2 linked regions of the Rhodoligotrophos defluvii genome follow. The main gene of each other region encodes a partner of the protein of the gene in region 2 in a complex. Links are inferred from orthologs where the notes say so. Each region holds a gene or a part of one and is shown on either strand. Other genes may lie near its edges.

Region 1 (6,738 bases), on a different replicon or contig from region 2:
CGTGGCGGCGCGCTCGCGCTTGACCGGCAAGGCCGCCTCGACCCTGTCGGCCGCCTCGAGAGCCTCCTCGGTCTCCTCCTCGCTCTCCACCACGTTGATGCCCATTTCAGAGAGCATCGCCATGATGTCTTCGATCTGCTCTGAGGAGACCTCTTCCGAGGGCAGCACCTCGTTCAGCTCGTCATAGGTCACATAGCCGCGCTGCTTGGCGAGCTTGATCATCCGCTTCACGGCGGCATCGGACATATCCAGCAGCGGACCGTCCTGGTTCTCCGGCACGCTTTCCTGGACTTCCGCTTCTTCCGCCGTGCTCGTGCTCATCCGTTCGTCTCCGCCGACCTATGCTCGCCTGCCCGCCAAGGGGAAGACGCCCACTGTTTCCATCGCGATTGGCGCCCCGCGCGGGGGCACACTTGCCTAAACACAACAGCTACCGCGGCCTCGCTCCGGCCACCCGTCGCCCAGCCCTGCCATTTGCATCATGGGGCCGCAATCCCGCCATTGCGGTCTAAACGGCAGATCCCCCTTGCCGACCCGAAGCCTCCCCGAACCCCTCGATCGCGGCCTCCTCGCCGAATGTCGATCGGAATTGGGCGCTGGCTTCGTTCAACCGCAGTTCTGTCTCCTCCGTAGGGTTCTCCGCAAAGGCCCGTTCTGCATCCGCTAGCTCTCGACGCAATATACCGGCCTTCCTGTGCAACGCGACCATATGGAGCCAAGCAACGGACGTATCCTCAGCGGCAGCATCTGGAAACGCAAACCAATCGCTACGATGCGTGAATCCGGACTCGAGCCTTGCGAGGACCTCCGCGTAACCTCTCGCCGTGAGGTGGTTCCGCAATTCTGTCCTGTCAAGGCCTTCCACCAAAGCGGCGATATCTAGGATTTCGCGGCGCAGCCTGTCAAGAACCGGGCTTGACAGCTCCAGCTCTGCCACAGCCTCGGGATTCGGCTCGATCAGATACGGGTGGTTGAGAAGCGTGAGCATGATCAGCCGCTCGCGCCGGTCACCGGCCGCGGCGTCCCCTCCGGTGGCCGCGACACGGGCCCGCAAGGCGGGCGTTGGGCTTGAGGGCAGCAACCAGTGCGGCAGCGGCGCCCGGCCGCGCCGCCACTGGTCCACATTGCCCCCGGGATAACGCGCGAGGCTCGAAGGGGCCCCTGCCCCCCGGTAGCCTCGTCCCCGCGGCACGAACGGCTGGCGCCGCCCTCCCCAAAGGCCGGCTAGCCGTTCGCGGAAATGGCTGCGGTAATGTGCCTTGATTCGCGCATCGCTGATTCGCTCGACCGCCTCGTCCAGCTTCGCCTCGAAGGCGGCGCGGCGCTCCGGCGTCGTCAGGTCGGCCGCCTCGCTCTCCCGCCGCCACAGCACGTCGGCCATCGGCACCGCCGCCTCGAGCGCGCCCAGCATGGCCGCGGGGCCGCCATGCCGCACCAGGTCGTCGGGATCCTGCCCCTCCGGCAGGAAGGCAAACCGCAGGGAATAGCCGGGCCGCAGCTCCGGCAGCGCCGTGTCGAGGGCCCGGTAGGCTGCCTTGAGGCCTGCCTCGTCGCCATCGAAGCACAGCACCGGCTCGGCTGCGGCCTTCCACAGCAGCTTCAGCTGTTCGGCCGTGAGCGCCGTGCCCATGGGCGCAACCACATGGTCGATGCCGACGCCATCCAGAGCGATGACGTCCATATAGCCCTCGACCACCACGATCGCGCCCGCCTCGTAGGCGGGCTTCCGTGCCCGGTCGAGATTGTAGAGCATCGCGCTCTTGTGGAAGAGCTCCGTCTCCGGCGAGTTGAGATATTTCGCCTGCGCCGTGGGCGAAAGCGCGCGGCCGCCGAACGCCACCACCCTGCCCCGCGCATCATTGATGGGAAACATGACGCGGTTGCGGAACCGGTCATAGGGCACGGGGATGTCGTCGCCGGCAATCAGCAGCCCGGCCTCCACCATCTGCTGGGTCGTGACACCCTTCTCGGCGAGATGGGTCTTGAGTGCATAGCGGTCGTCCGGGGCGAAGCCCAGGCGGAAGCGCCGCCGCAGGTCCTCCCGCATGCCGCGGCTATCGAGATAGCGGCGGGCCCCCTCGCCGCCCCGCCCGGCCAGCTGCCCCTCGAAGAAGCGGGCCGCCAGCTCCATCACCTCGATGAGGCTCGTGCGCTTCTCCTCCCGCTGCCGCATCTCGGGCGAGGGTTCGGGCATCGGCAAGCCGGCTTCCGCCGCCAGCCGCTCGACCGCCTCGGGAAAGCTCAGGCCTTCCTTCTCGGTCAAGAAGGTGAAGATGTCGCCTGAGGCCTTGCAACCGAAGCAGTGGTAGCGACCCTTCCGGTCATCCGCATGGAAAGAAGGAGATTTCTCCTGGTGGAAAGGACAGCAGGCCCAATAGTCGCCCCTCTGCGGCATGGACTTGCGCCGGTCCCAAACGACCTTGCGCCCCACCACCTGGGAAATCGGCACACGCTGGCGGATCTCGTCGAGGAAACTGTCTGAAAACCGCATGGCACCCGTCCGTCGATCGGCCAGACTAGCGCAAGCACGCGCCTGTGTCCGGCGCAATCTGGTTAATCGACGGCGAGTGTCGGATCAACGTCCAAGCCCATCTAAGTAGGCCAGCCGTCTCAATGCATCGAATGAAAGTCCGTAGCTCCCGAAGCATCGGCATGACCGGGATCCGGCGGCCTGTGGAACGGATCTTCCACCGGCACATTCTCGGCCGCCAGCTTCTCGATCGCCTCGAGCCTGCTCATCGCCGTGCTCACCGCCCCATGGTAGTGATGAAGGCCTTGCACCTGATCGGCACTCTTCCCCTGCAAGAGCGCGGTCAGCTCGCCGCGAAGCTTCGCGTCAGTATCCTTGATGCTTTCGGTGAGTTGGCGCACTTCGCTGATGGCTTGCCGCTTCACCTCTGCGGCAACCTGTGCACCATAAAGCGACATCTCCAGGTCCGGAGCTCGCACCGCCAATGGCTTGGTCGTCTCTTTGAGCTTGCCGACCGTTTCGCTGATGAGCACCCCGCTGGGCCTGACCCCCATCTCCAATTGCCTGTTGAGAATGGCAATATTGCTGCTCAATTCGTCGAGACGGACGAGATTGGCGGGAAGAATTTCCTTAATCGGCGTTGAAACCACCTCGCGCGGACCCTCTGGCAATCTTCTCATCACAATTCCTCAAAAAATGCATTTCCAACAAATAACCTCCAGGCGATGTGGCCTCGATAGCTCAACTTGGCGGGTATTGCCACTGCCACAAGGCCGAGACGCTCACTACTTCAGCTTCTCCTTGGCGATCGCTCCGGCCTTTGCCACGTCCAGCGCCCCGGCATGCCGCGATTTCAGCTCCGCCATGACCCGGCCCATGTCCTTGAGGCCGCTCGCACCAAGCTCGGCGATGATGCCGTCGACGGCGGTCTGCACCTCCGCCTCGCTCAGTTGCCGCGGCATGAACTCGCGGATGACCGCGATTTCCTCCCGCTCCTGCTCCGCGAGCTCCAGCCGGCCGGCCTGCTCGTAGACCTGCTGTGATTCCTCCCGTTGCTTGATCATGCGGGCGAGAATGTCCAGGAGCTCCGCGTCATCGAGCTCATCGCCCTTGCCGGCCCCGCGGTTGTGGATGATCCGGTCCTTCACCGCGGCATTGATCAGGCGCAGCGTCGATATGCGGCGCTTGTCCTGTGACTTCATCGCCGCCTTCAAGCCCTCATTGACCCGCTCGCGGATGGTCGCGCTCATTGATCTCGTCTCCATTTGCAATGAGAGGCAATAGCCATGCCTATATCAGGCCCCGGGCGGCAGACGCCACCCCATTTGCCGCACCTCGCCTATTGACCTCCGTTGTCCCGTCCCATACGTAACGCCCAATTACCCATGGCGCGACCCGCTCGCCGGCTTGCCCGGCCCCGAGCCCGCGCGTCGCCGCCAGGCCTCTCCGAGGGAGATACCCATGTCGACCCCTTCCCAAACCGATCCGGCCCTGGGGCCGGAGGAATCGTCCACGGCTGCCGGCGAGCGGCTCCGTCGGGCAGGCGCTCTCGGCGGCTGGACCGTCCCGAAGCCGACAGCCCTCCTCGTCCTGGCTGACGGCACGGTCATCGAAGGGTTCGGCATCGGTGCTGAGGGCTCAGCGGTTGGCGAAGTATGCTTCAACACGGCCATCACCGGCTATCAGGAGATTCTCACCGATCCCTCCTATGCCGGCCAGATCATCGCTTTTACCTTTCCTCATATCGGCAATGTGGGGGCCAATGACGAGGATATCGAGACGGCCAATCTCGCGTCCTCCCATGTGCGCGGCTGCGTGCTGAAGACGGCGATCACCGAGCCTTCGAATTACCGGGCCCAGCGCCATTTCGACCATTGGCTCAAGGTGCGCGGCATCATCGGCATCAGCGGTGTCGACACCCGCGCGCTGACCGGCCTGATCCGCGACCGCGGCTTCGTCAATGCCGTGATCGCCCACAATGCCCGCGGCGCGTTCGACATCGATGCCTTGAAGCAGGAGGCGGCCGCGTGGCCCGGGCTCGAGGGCATGGACCTGGTGCCGGAGGTCTCGGCCACGCAGCGCTACGACTGGGACGAGACCCTCTGGCAGTGGCCCGAGGGCTTCGGCCGCCAGGAACAACCGCGCTACCACGTCGTTGCGGTCGACTACGGGCTGAAACGCAATATTCTGCGCTGCCTCGCGAGCCAGGGGTGCAAGGTCACGGTGGTGCCGGCCACCAGCGCCGCGGAAGACATCCTCGCCCTCGACCCCGACGGGGTCTTCCTCTCGAACGGCCCTGGCGATCCTGCCGCCACTGGCCAATATGCCGTCCCGGAGATCCGGAAGCTCATCTCGTCAGGCAAGCCGGTGTTCGGCATCTGCCTTGGCCACCAGATGCTGGCTTTGGCCGTCGGCGCGAAGACACGCAAGATGCACCAGGGCCATCATGGCGCCAACCATCCGGTCAAGGATCACACCACCGGCAAGGTGGAGATCACCTCCATGAACCACGGCTTCACCGTGGATCGCGAGTCATTGCCGGAAGATGTTGAAGAGACTCACGTTTCCCTGTTCGACGGCACCAATTGCGGTATCGCCCTGAAGGACAAGCCGGTGTTTTCGGTGCAATACCATCCCGAGGCCTCCCCGGGGCCGCAGGACAGTCACTACCTCTTCAAGCGCTTCATCGACCTGATCGAGCGCAAGAAGCAGGGTGATACGACGTAACCGTTTTCGGCAGGGCTTCTCCCTCGAAGCTGACCTTCACCGAACCGGCCTGCGGGAACCTTCGCGGAATCAATCTCGCAAGATTTCAGTGCATCGCATTGAAATCGCTTGGCTGCGGTCCGGCATGAGATGCCGGCTCAACGCCGAAATGATTTCCTCCAGCCTCTCCCCAATACCGGTCGGCGGCCTCGTAGCCGATCATTTCCAAATGCACCAACCCTCGGTCCACGTGCTGTCGCAGCTCGGTTGCGAGGGCGTTGACGCGCTCGATCCAACCAGGCGCCCGATTATGCAGTTCGAGGTTCAGGGCATCGGCCAAGCCCAAACCTGCTTGCTTGATATTCCATATCTGGTTCAGCAGATGTGAGTTTGGGTCAGCATCATGGATGCTGTTGCCCAGATAGATTGCCGGCTTTGACCAGTGGCGTTTGAACTCACTTATCTCATTCGACAGATAGCTGAGATCTGAAGGTCTCAACGGGCCCGCAATTCGAGCGATGTCTTGATCTCTGAGCAGGCCGATGGCGTCCACGCCCGTCTCAATTCCAAACACGCTACCGTCAACAAACTTCCTGAACTCTCCCAAATCTTTTGAAAAATTTTCTATAAATCCAGAAGGCATTTTAAGTCTCCCAAGCATATAAAAATAAACACGTTGGCTAATATAGAAAATATACTCTTACTTCAACCCCGCCGGTACTCTATACACGGGGAGACACGCCAATCCTCACAGGCGTGCTCACGCGGGTTGGATTCACTCAATGACGATCTCCTTCAGGGTAAGCCTAGGGCCTCCATGGACCGAACCGTGGGCCCGCGTGCACGGGCCGCCTCCGATTCGCCCGTCTCGGGCCAAGTCAAGCGAAATCTCGTAAACGTGAGCAATTTTAGGGAACCGCTTCCAGATCGTCCACGTTCTGGGATTGAACAGCAAACCGGAAGCACAGGACGACGCGCTGCGAGAAGTCCTTGGTTTCCAAATGATGAACGCAAAATGAACGCACTATTCAGGCCAGGTTCCTCGAAGGCGTTTTACTTCTCCGCAATCTGAGCGGATAAGAGAGAGATACCGCCGAGGTGCGGGAGCAAGAACATGACGGGACGTTTTATCATGGCAATGCTGGTCGCTGCGGGGCTGGTTAGCGGCCTGGCAACGGCGGTGACACCGTCGGCGGTCGAATCTGCTCAGCCGAAGATCGCTGCGAGCCCAGTGGCATCGGCTCACTCGGGCCGCAATGTCACGGCCATCAAGAATCAAGCATGGCCCCCGGCCGCAATGATCACGGTCGAGCCCTGCGCGATCGCGGAATGCCGCGACGCCTAAAGCAGCAGTTTCCTTGCTAGCCCGCCAGATCCGTTTTGATCTGGCGGGCTCGACTTGTTTAGCCCGCCGTTAGTAGATTCCCGGCACCAGCCGCCACGTCCGGCGGCTATAGGCGTCGTATTCGGCACCGAACTCATGCCGCAGGAAGCGTTCTTCCGCATTCATCCGCGCAACCAGCGGCACCAGCGTGAGCACCGCCAGCAGACCCCCCACCCCG
Region 2 (6,800 bases):
ACGTCGCCGGCGAAGTACACGGCATCGCCCGGCTTGAACATGGTGCATTCGGGGCCGACCGTCTCGACGATGCCGGCGCCGTCGAAGCCGAGAACGCGCGGCGTGGTGAGCTCTTCCTTCACGCGCAGCCCACGGACCTTGGTGTCGACCGGATTGACCGAGACTGCCTTCACCCGCACCAGCAGGTCCCGAGGGCGCAGCTCGGGTGCGGGCAGCTCCACATCCTGCAAGGCATCGGGATCGGTCAGCGGCTTGGAACGGAACATGCCGATGGCGCGCATTTGTATCCTCCCTCGATCAGGGCTTGAGCACGTCCATCTTTATGGGGCCTTCCGCGCGCCCGTGGATGAACTGCTCGACATATGGGTTGCCGCTGTGGTCAATCTCGGCGGCATCACCCTGCCAGATGATCTTGCCCTTGTAGATCATGGCGATGCGGTCGGCGATCTTGCGGGCCGAGGCCATGTCATGGGTAATGGAGATGGCGGTAGCCCCGAGGCGGCCCACGCAGTCGCGGATCAGGTCATTGATCACGTCGGCCATGATCGGATCAAGGCCGGTGGTCGGCTCGTCGAAGAAAATGACATCGGGATCGGCGGCAATCGCCCGGGCAAGGCCTACGCGCTTCTGCATGCCGCCGGACAGCTCTGCCGGCGAGAGCTCGCCCACCTCGCGGCCGAGGCCGACCTGGCCGAGCTTCTCATGGGCGATCTCCCGCGCCTCTTCCCGCGGCATCTGCTTGCCCTGGATCAGGCCGAAGGCCACATTCTCCCAGACGGTCAGGCTGTCGAACAAGGCGGCACCCTGGAAGAGCATGCCGAACTTGCGCAGCATCTCGTCGCGGGCCTGCCCACGCATTCCCACCGTTTCGACACCGTCGACCTTGATCGAGCCGGCATCGGGGCGGATGAGCCCGAGAATGCATTTCAGGCTGACCGACTTGCCCGATCCCGAGCCGCCGATCACCACCAGAGACTTGCCGCGGTCGACGGCGAGGTCGACGCCGTCCAGCACCGTCTTCGGCCCGAAACTCTTGCGGACGCCCTTCAGCTCGATATGGGGGCTTGCTGCCATGGTGTCATTCAACCTTACGAGAAGATGAGCGAGGTCATGATGTAGTTCACGGCCAGGATGAGGATCGAGGCCGAGACCACGGCATTGGTGGTGGCGCGACCCACGCCTTGCGCGCCGCCGCGGCTGTAGTAGCCCTGGTAGCAGCCCATCACCGCGATGACGAAGCCGAACACCGCCGCCTTGGCCAAGCCCGACAGCACGTCGCCGGGCTCGAGAAAATCGACGGTGCTGCTGATATAGGCGGTGGAGTTGAAACCGAGGCTGCGGGTGCCCACGATATAGCCGCCGAAAATGCCGATGGTGTCGGCGATCGCCACCAGGATCGGCACGGTGATCACCGCCGAGATGATGCGCGGCGCCACCAGATATTTGAACGGGTTGGTCGAAAGGGTGGTCAGGGCATCGATCTGCTCGGTCACGCGCATGGTGCCGAGCTCGGCCGCAATCGCGGCGCTGACCCGGCCGGCGACGATCAGGCCGGTGAGCACCGGCCCGAGCTCGCGGGTGATGCCGATGGCCACGATCTGCGCAACGATGCTTTCCGCATTGAAGCGCGAGCCGCCGACATAGATCTGCAAGGCGAGAGCGGCGCCGGTGAAGAAGGCGGTGAGGCCCACCACGAACAGGGAATTGTAACCGATCCGCAGCATCTGCTCGAGGATCTGCCGGCCGAAGTAAGGCGGGACGGCGGTGTGGAAGACCGCATTCCACAGGAAGATCGACAGCCGGCCGACTTCCTCGCAAAACCGCAGCGTGATCCGGCCGACACTGGCGAGAATGTTCAAGGGCTGAGCCTCACAGACGTGGACACATCCCGCCGGCCCGCAAAGGCCGGCGCAACATGCCGGGACGAAGTTCTCGAAAACGAACCGCTGGCTCGCTCTCACGACTGGGAGAGTTCTATAGCCCGGAGCAGCCCCTGCTCGGAAGAGGCTAATCGCAAAGCCGGTGTGATCAGAGGTCCTGGCGCGAACCGCGGTCCTGGCGCTGATCGTATGGCGAATAGAGCCGGCAGTATCGCGGGCCCAAGGCGGTCAAGACCTCATAGGGGATGGTCTCGGCCCAGCGGGCAAGATCGTCGATGGTGATATGAGGGCCGATCAGCTCGGCGCGACCGCCTCTGCGGGCGAAATCGGGCGGAACGTCAGTGACGTCGACCGTGATCATGTCCATGGAGACGCGGCCCACCACGGGGGCAAACTGGCCGCCGATGAAGATATGGGCACGTTCGGACCGGCTCGAACCACTGAGGCAGCGGAAGAAACCGTCCGCATAGCCCACGCTGATGATGGCGATCTGCGCGTTGCGCTCGGAGCGCCAGGTGGCACTGTATCCCACGCTTTCGCCCGCCTTGACCTCACGCACGCTGAGCACGGTGCCATAGAGGCTAACCACCTGCTTCATGGGATTGGCGCGATCGGCCAAAGGCTTGCCCCCATAGAGCGCGATGCCCGGCCGGACGAGATCATAGTGGAAATCGGGCACGTTGAGGGTGCCGGCGGAGTTGGCAATGCTGGCGCGTGCATGCGGCAGCATGGCGCGCAGCCGGTCGAACGTGGCCAGTTGCTCACGGTTCATGGGCGCGTTCGGCGTATCGGCGCAGGCGAGATGGCTGATGATCAAGGTGATCCGGAACGCGCCGAGATCCTTGTGGCTCGCGGCCAGGCACTCGACCTGGGCACTGGTGAGGCCGAGCCGGTTGATGCCGGTGTCCACGTGGATGCCGGCGGGCAGCCGCCTGTCCTGATCGCGGCAGAACTGCGCCCACTCGCCGATCTCCTCGATGGAAGAAAGGATCGGCTGCAGGTTATGCTGGGCGAGATAGCCGGCGCTACCCGGCAACAGGCCACCGAGGAGGTAAATGGTCGCTTCCGGCAAGGTCTGCCGCAGCTTGGCGCCTTCGCAAGGCAGAGCCACGAAGAAGGTGCGGCAGCCCGCAGCCCACAAGGCCTGGCTCACCGGAATCATGCCGAGCCCGTAGGCATCTGCCTTCACCGCGGCGCCGCACTCCGTCTGGCCGACCCGGCCGGCGAGATAGCGATAATTCGCCTGGATAGCACGCAGATCGATCATCAGCGTGCCTCCGGCAAGCTCGGAGGACGGCTCATCCGCGTCCGGCGACGGATTCTCTTGAAGGTGCTCGGTGTCACTCATCAGCGCAGTTGGATCACTCAAATCGTTCTGGGAGATATTCATTCGCGATATGATTTTGAAATTTTGTCAGGCTTGCGTCGAAATACAGCTGAATTGTGCCGGTGGGGCCGTGCCTCTGCTTTCCAATGATGACCTCGGCAAGACCGGTCACCTTGTTCATGGCGTCCTGCCATTCGAAATGTTCCGGAGTATTCGGCTTCGGTTCCTTGCGTTGGAGATAATATTCCTCACGATAAACGAACATGACAACGTCAGCGTCCTGCTCAATCGAGCCTGATTCGCGCAAATCTGCAAGCTGAGGCCGCTTGTCATCCCGCTGCTCGACTTGGCGTGAGAGCTGCGAGAGTGCGAGCACCGGCACATCCAGTTCCTTGGCCAAGGCCTTAAGGCCGGTCGTGATCTCGGTTATTTCCTGCACCCGCCCTTCGGCCGAACGCCGCGAGGAACCGGCAAGCAGCTGAAGATAATCCACAACGACGAGGCCCAAGCCGCGCTGCCGCTTGAGCCGGCGCGCCCGGGCCGCGAGCTGGGCGATGGTGAGGCCGCCGGTGTCGTCGATATACAAAGGCAGGGTCTGCATCTCCTGGCTGACCGCCGTCAGCCTGCGGAATTCCTCCTCGGTGATCTTGCCGCGGCGGATGCGCTCGGATGGGATCTCGGCCTGCTCGGACAGAATACGGGTGGCGAGCTGCTCGGCCGACATTTCCAGGGAGAAGAAGGCCACGACGCCGCCTTCCAGCACCCTTTCGGTCCCGTCCGCCACCCGCTCCGAGCGGTAGGCGCGGGCGACGTTATAGGCGATGTTGGTGGCGAGCGCGGTCTTGCCCATGGCCGGCCGCCCAGCCAGCACGACGAGATCCGATCGCTGCAGGCCGCCCATCTTGGCGTCGATGTCGGTGAGGCCGCAGGAAATGCCGGAGAGACCACCGTCGCGCTCGTAAGCTGCCGCCGCCATATCGATGGCCTCGGTCAAGGCTTCGCCAAAGCCGCGGAAACCCTTGCCGTAGCGCCCCGTTTCCGCCAGCTCGTACAAGCCCTGTTCCGCTTCCTCGATGAGCTCTCGCGGGCCGATGTCGACAGGGGCGTCATAGGATGCGTTCACCACATCGGTGCCGATCTCGATCAAGCGCCGCCTGACGGCCAGATCATAGATGGTGCGCCCGTATTCCTGCGCATTGATGATCGTGGTGGCCGATGCCGCGAGCCTGGCGAGGTAAGCCGGCCCACCGATCTCGGCCAAGGACTGGTCGCGATCAAAAAAGGTCTTGAGGGTGACGGGCGAGGCAAGCTTGCCCGCGCGCACCAGGCGGAAAATCGCCTCGTAAATGCGAGCGTGGACAGGCTCGAAGAAGTGCTCGGGCTTGAGAAAATCCGCCACCCGCTCGCAGGCCTCGTTGTTGACCAGGATCGCCCCGAGCAGGGCCTGCTCAGCCTCGATGTTGTGAGGGAGCGACCGGTATGCCAGTTCGTTGCCGGCCGGATGCGGATCGATGCTCGAATAGGTCTGGGCGCGTTCCATTTAGCCTAGTTACCGTAAGGGAGAGGGCTTGCGGAGCATCAGATTGAGACCTCGCCCCGCCTGTGCGCACTATCCACAGAAGCGGGTGACCCGCGGGTCACAACGCCCGACGATTCGCAAAGCCGCTTACTTTTTCAGAGAGCGTGACATGATTGGCGCAGCCGCGCCAGGCGGTGATCGCTTTGGCACGGCACTTCACTCGGCCGGGACGGAGACCAAGTGACGTCCATCGATCTCGCGACGCCGCAGCCGCCGTTCCTCCTCGATCATGTAGTCGCGAGTCATGGGCAGGCTGTGCTGGCTCTTGGTGAACTGGATCTGGAAATTGTTCATGCCCTGAAAGCGGAAGGCCGTCTCGGAGGCGGCCAGATAGAATTCCCACATGCGGCAGAACCGCTCGTCATAGAGCGCCTTGGCGCGGTCCCAGCTCGCCAGGAAGCGGCGGCGCCACTCCCGCAGGGTCTCCGCGTAGTGGAGCCGCAGGATCTCGATATCGGTGACGTAGAGGCCGGTGCGCTCGATGACGGGAACGACTTCGGACAGAGCGGGTATGGCGCCGCCCGGGAAGATGTATTTGGCGATCCACGGATTGGTGGCACCGGGACCGTCGGAGCGGTTGATCGAATGCAGCACCGCCACGCCGTCCTCGGTGAGCAGCTCGCGCACGGTCTCGAAGAATTCCGTATAATGGCCGACACCGACATGCTCAAACATGCCGACGGAAACGATGCGGTCGAACCTGCCGGTCAAGCTGCGATAGTCCTGCAGCAGGAAGCGGACGCGGTTCGACAGGCCGCGGCTCGCGGCACGCTCGTTCGACAGCTTGAACTGCTCTTCCGACAGGGTGACGCCCGTCACCTCCACCTCGGCGATCTCGGCGAGGTAGAGGCCGAGGCCACCCCAGCCGGAGCCGATGTCGAGCACCCGCTGGCCGGGCTTGAGGTAAAGCTTGGCGGCCAGATGCCGCTTCTTCGACAGCTGCGCCTCCTCGAGGCTGCTGGTCGGCTGGTCGAAATAAGCGCAGGAATATTGCCGGTCGCGATCGAGGAAGAGATCGTAGAGCGTGCCGTTCAGGTCATAGTGGTGGGCGATGTGGCGCTGGGCGCGCCCGATCGGATTGTGCTGGTGGAAGCGCCGCAAGCGGTAGCGCAGCTGACCCCAGAGGTTCAGCCATTGCGGATACCGTCGCTTTTCCAGATTGGCGAAGACCAGCGCGAGGAAGTCATAGATGTCGCCCTGCTCCATGCGGAAGGTGCCATCCATGTACACCTCGCCGAGGCGAAGCTCGGGGTTCAGGGAAAGCTTACGGTATACGGATGGGTCGGTGATGCGCACCACCACCGGCTCTCCGGTATCGTCGCCGAAACGGTGAGAGCGCCCCTTGGCGTCGATCAGAACGAGCGTGCCAGCACGGACGATGAAATCCAGCACATGATTGAGGACCGACAGCACCGGAAGCTCCTTCTCCAGCGCCTGTGTGCCGTCACATTCACGCCAGCCGCCGGAGCAACGAAGTTCAACCCCGCTAGCAATTTAATCATGTCGGTTTCGCAACGGCAACCAGGGCGACATGCTCAAATCTCAGACCTGCCAGGACGATAGCGGAGATCTGTAAATTTTCACCTCTTCCTGCCGGAGTGAGAAGCTTCGTTCCGGTGCTGATCCCCGCGCCCAAGGGCGGGCGCGGGGCATGGTCTCATTCGCGCTCGGGGGTGGCGGCCGCTTCCATCTCCTCGGTTGCCGCCTCGATCTCGTCAAAGCCGGCCGCTTCCATGGCCGCAAGCCGCTCGTCCACCGGAATCGCGAGATTTTCGCCGCGGGCCTGGGCGTCCGCCTCGTCCGCCGAACGGGCGACATTCAGGGTGACCGTGACCGGCACTTCCGGGTGCAGCGCGATGCGCACCTGGGTCATGCCGATCGTCTTGATGGGGTGATCGAGCACCACCTGGTTGCGCACCACCTCGGTGCCGGTCTCGGCGGTGATCACCTCGGCGATGTCGCGGGTGCTGACCGATCCATAAAGCTGGCCCGATTCGCCCGCCTGGCGAATCAC

Evidence for each region.
Region 1: the proteins of E4P09_RS25335 (region 2) and dnaG are in contact, whole or in part, in a crystal structure (PDB 2R6A), measured with the Geobacillus stearothermophilus proteins. The link is inferred for Rhodoligotrophos defluvii from one-to-one orthologs. Residues at the interface, in WP_033016901.1 of Geobacillus stearothermophilus: Ser13, Glu15, Ala16, Gln18, Glu91, Leu92, Asp94, Ala95, Val96, Pro97, Thr98, Ala99, Ala100, Asn101, Tyr104, Tyr105, Ile108; in WP_049624496.1 of Geobacillus stearothermophilus: Lys456, Leu457, Leu458, Pro459, Ala460, Asn463, Ala464, Leu467, Leu535, Leu536, Ile537, Ala538, Gln544, Glu545, Asp548, Tyr549, His552.

The regions. Positions count from the first base shown.
Region 1 is NZ_SZZM01000009.1:43,588-50,325, forward strand. Bases 1-2,935 are described here. They hold dnaG (DNA primase), read right to left. Parts: upstream 2,492-2,935; coding sequence 509-2,491; downstream 1-508. Other genes in these bases: rpoD (RNA polymerase sigma factor RpoD), read right to left, coding at 1-321; E4P09_RS24995 (hypothetical protein), read right to left, coding at 2,611-2,935. In the rest of the region: more of E4P09_RS24995, read right to left, coding at 2,936-3,150; E4P09_RS25000 (GatB/YqeY domain-containing protein), read right to left, coding at 3,256-3,720; carA (glutamine-hydrolyzing carbamoyl-phosphate synthase small subunit), read left to right, coding at 3,932-5,197; E4P09_RS25010 (hypothetical protein), read right to left, coding at 5,283-5,819; E4P09_RS25015 (hypothetical protein), read left to right, coding at 6,291-6,521; E4P09_RS25020 (methyltransferase family protein), read right to left, coding at 6,591-6,738. UniProt on the Escherichia coli protein: RNA polymerase that catalyzes the synthesis of short RNA molecules used as primers for DNA polymerase during DNA replication.
Region 2 is NZ_SZZM01000010.1:41,505-48,304, forward strand. Bases 2,495-5,491 are described here. They hold E4P09_RS25335 (replicative DNA helicase), read right to left. Parts: upstream 4,748-5,491; coding sequence 3,242-4,747; downstream 2,495-3,241. Other genes in these bases: alr (alanine racemase), read right to left, coding at 2,495-3,228; E4P09_RS25340 (cyclopropane fatty acid synthase), read right to left, coding at 4,943-5,491. Outside these bases: E4P09_RS25315 (zinc-binding alcohol dehydrogenase family protein), read right to left, coding at 1-281; E4P09_RS25320 (ABC transporter ATP-binding protein), read right to left, coding at 298-1,074; E4P09_RS25325 (MlaE family ABC transporter permease), read right to left, coding at 1,089-1,859; more of alr, read right to left, coding at 2,029-2,494; more of E4P09_RS25340, read right to left, coding at 5,492-6,199; rplI (50S ribosomal protein L9), read right to left, coding at 6,444-6,800. UniProt on the Escherichia coli protein: The main replicative DNA helicase, it participates in initiation and elongation during chromosome replication. Travels ahead of the DNA replisome, separating dsDNA into templates for DNA synthesis.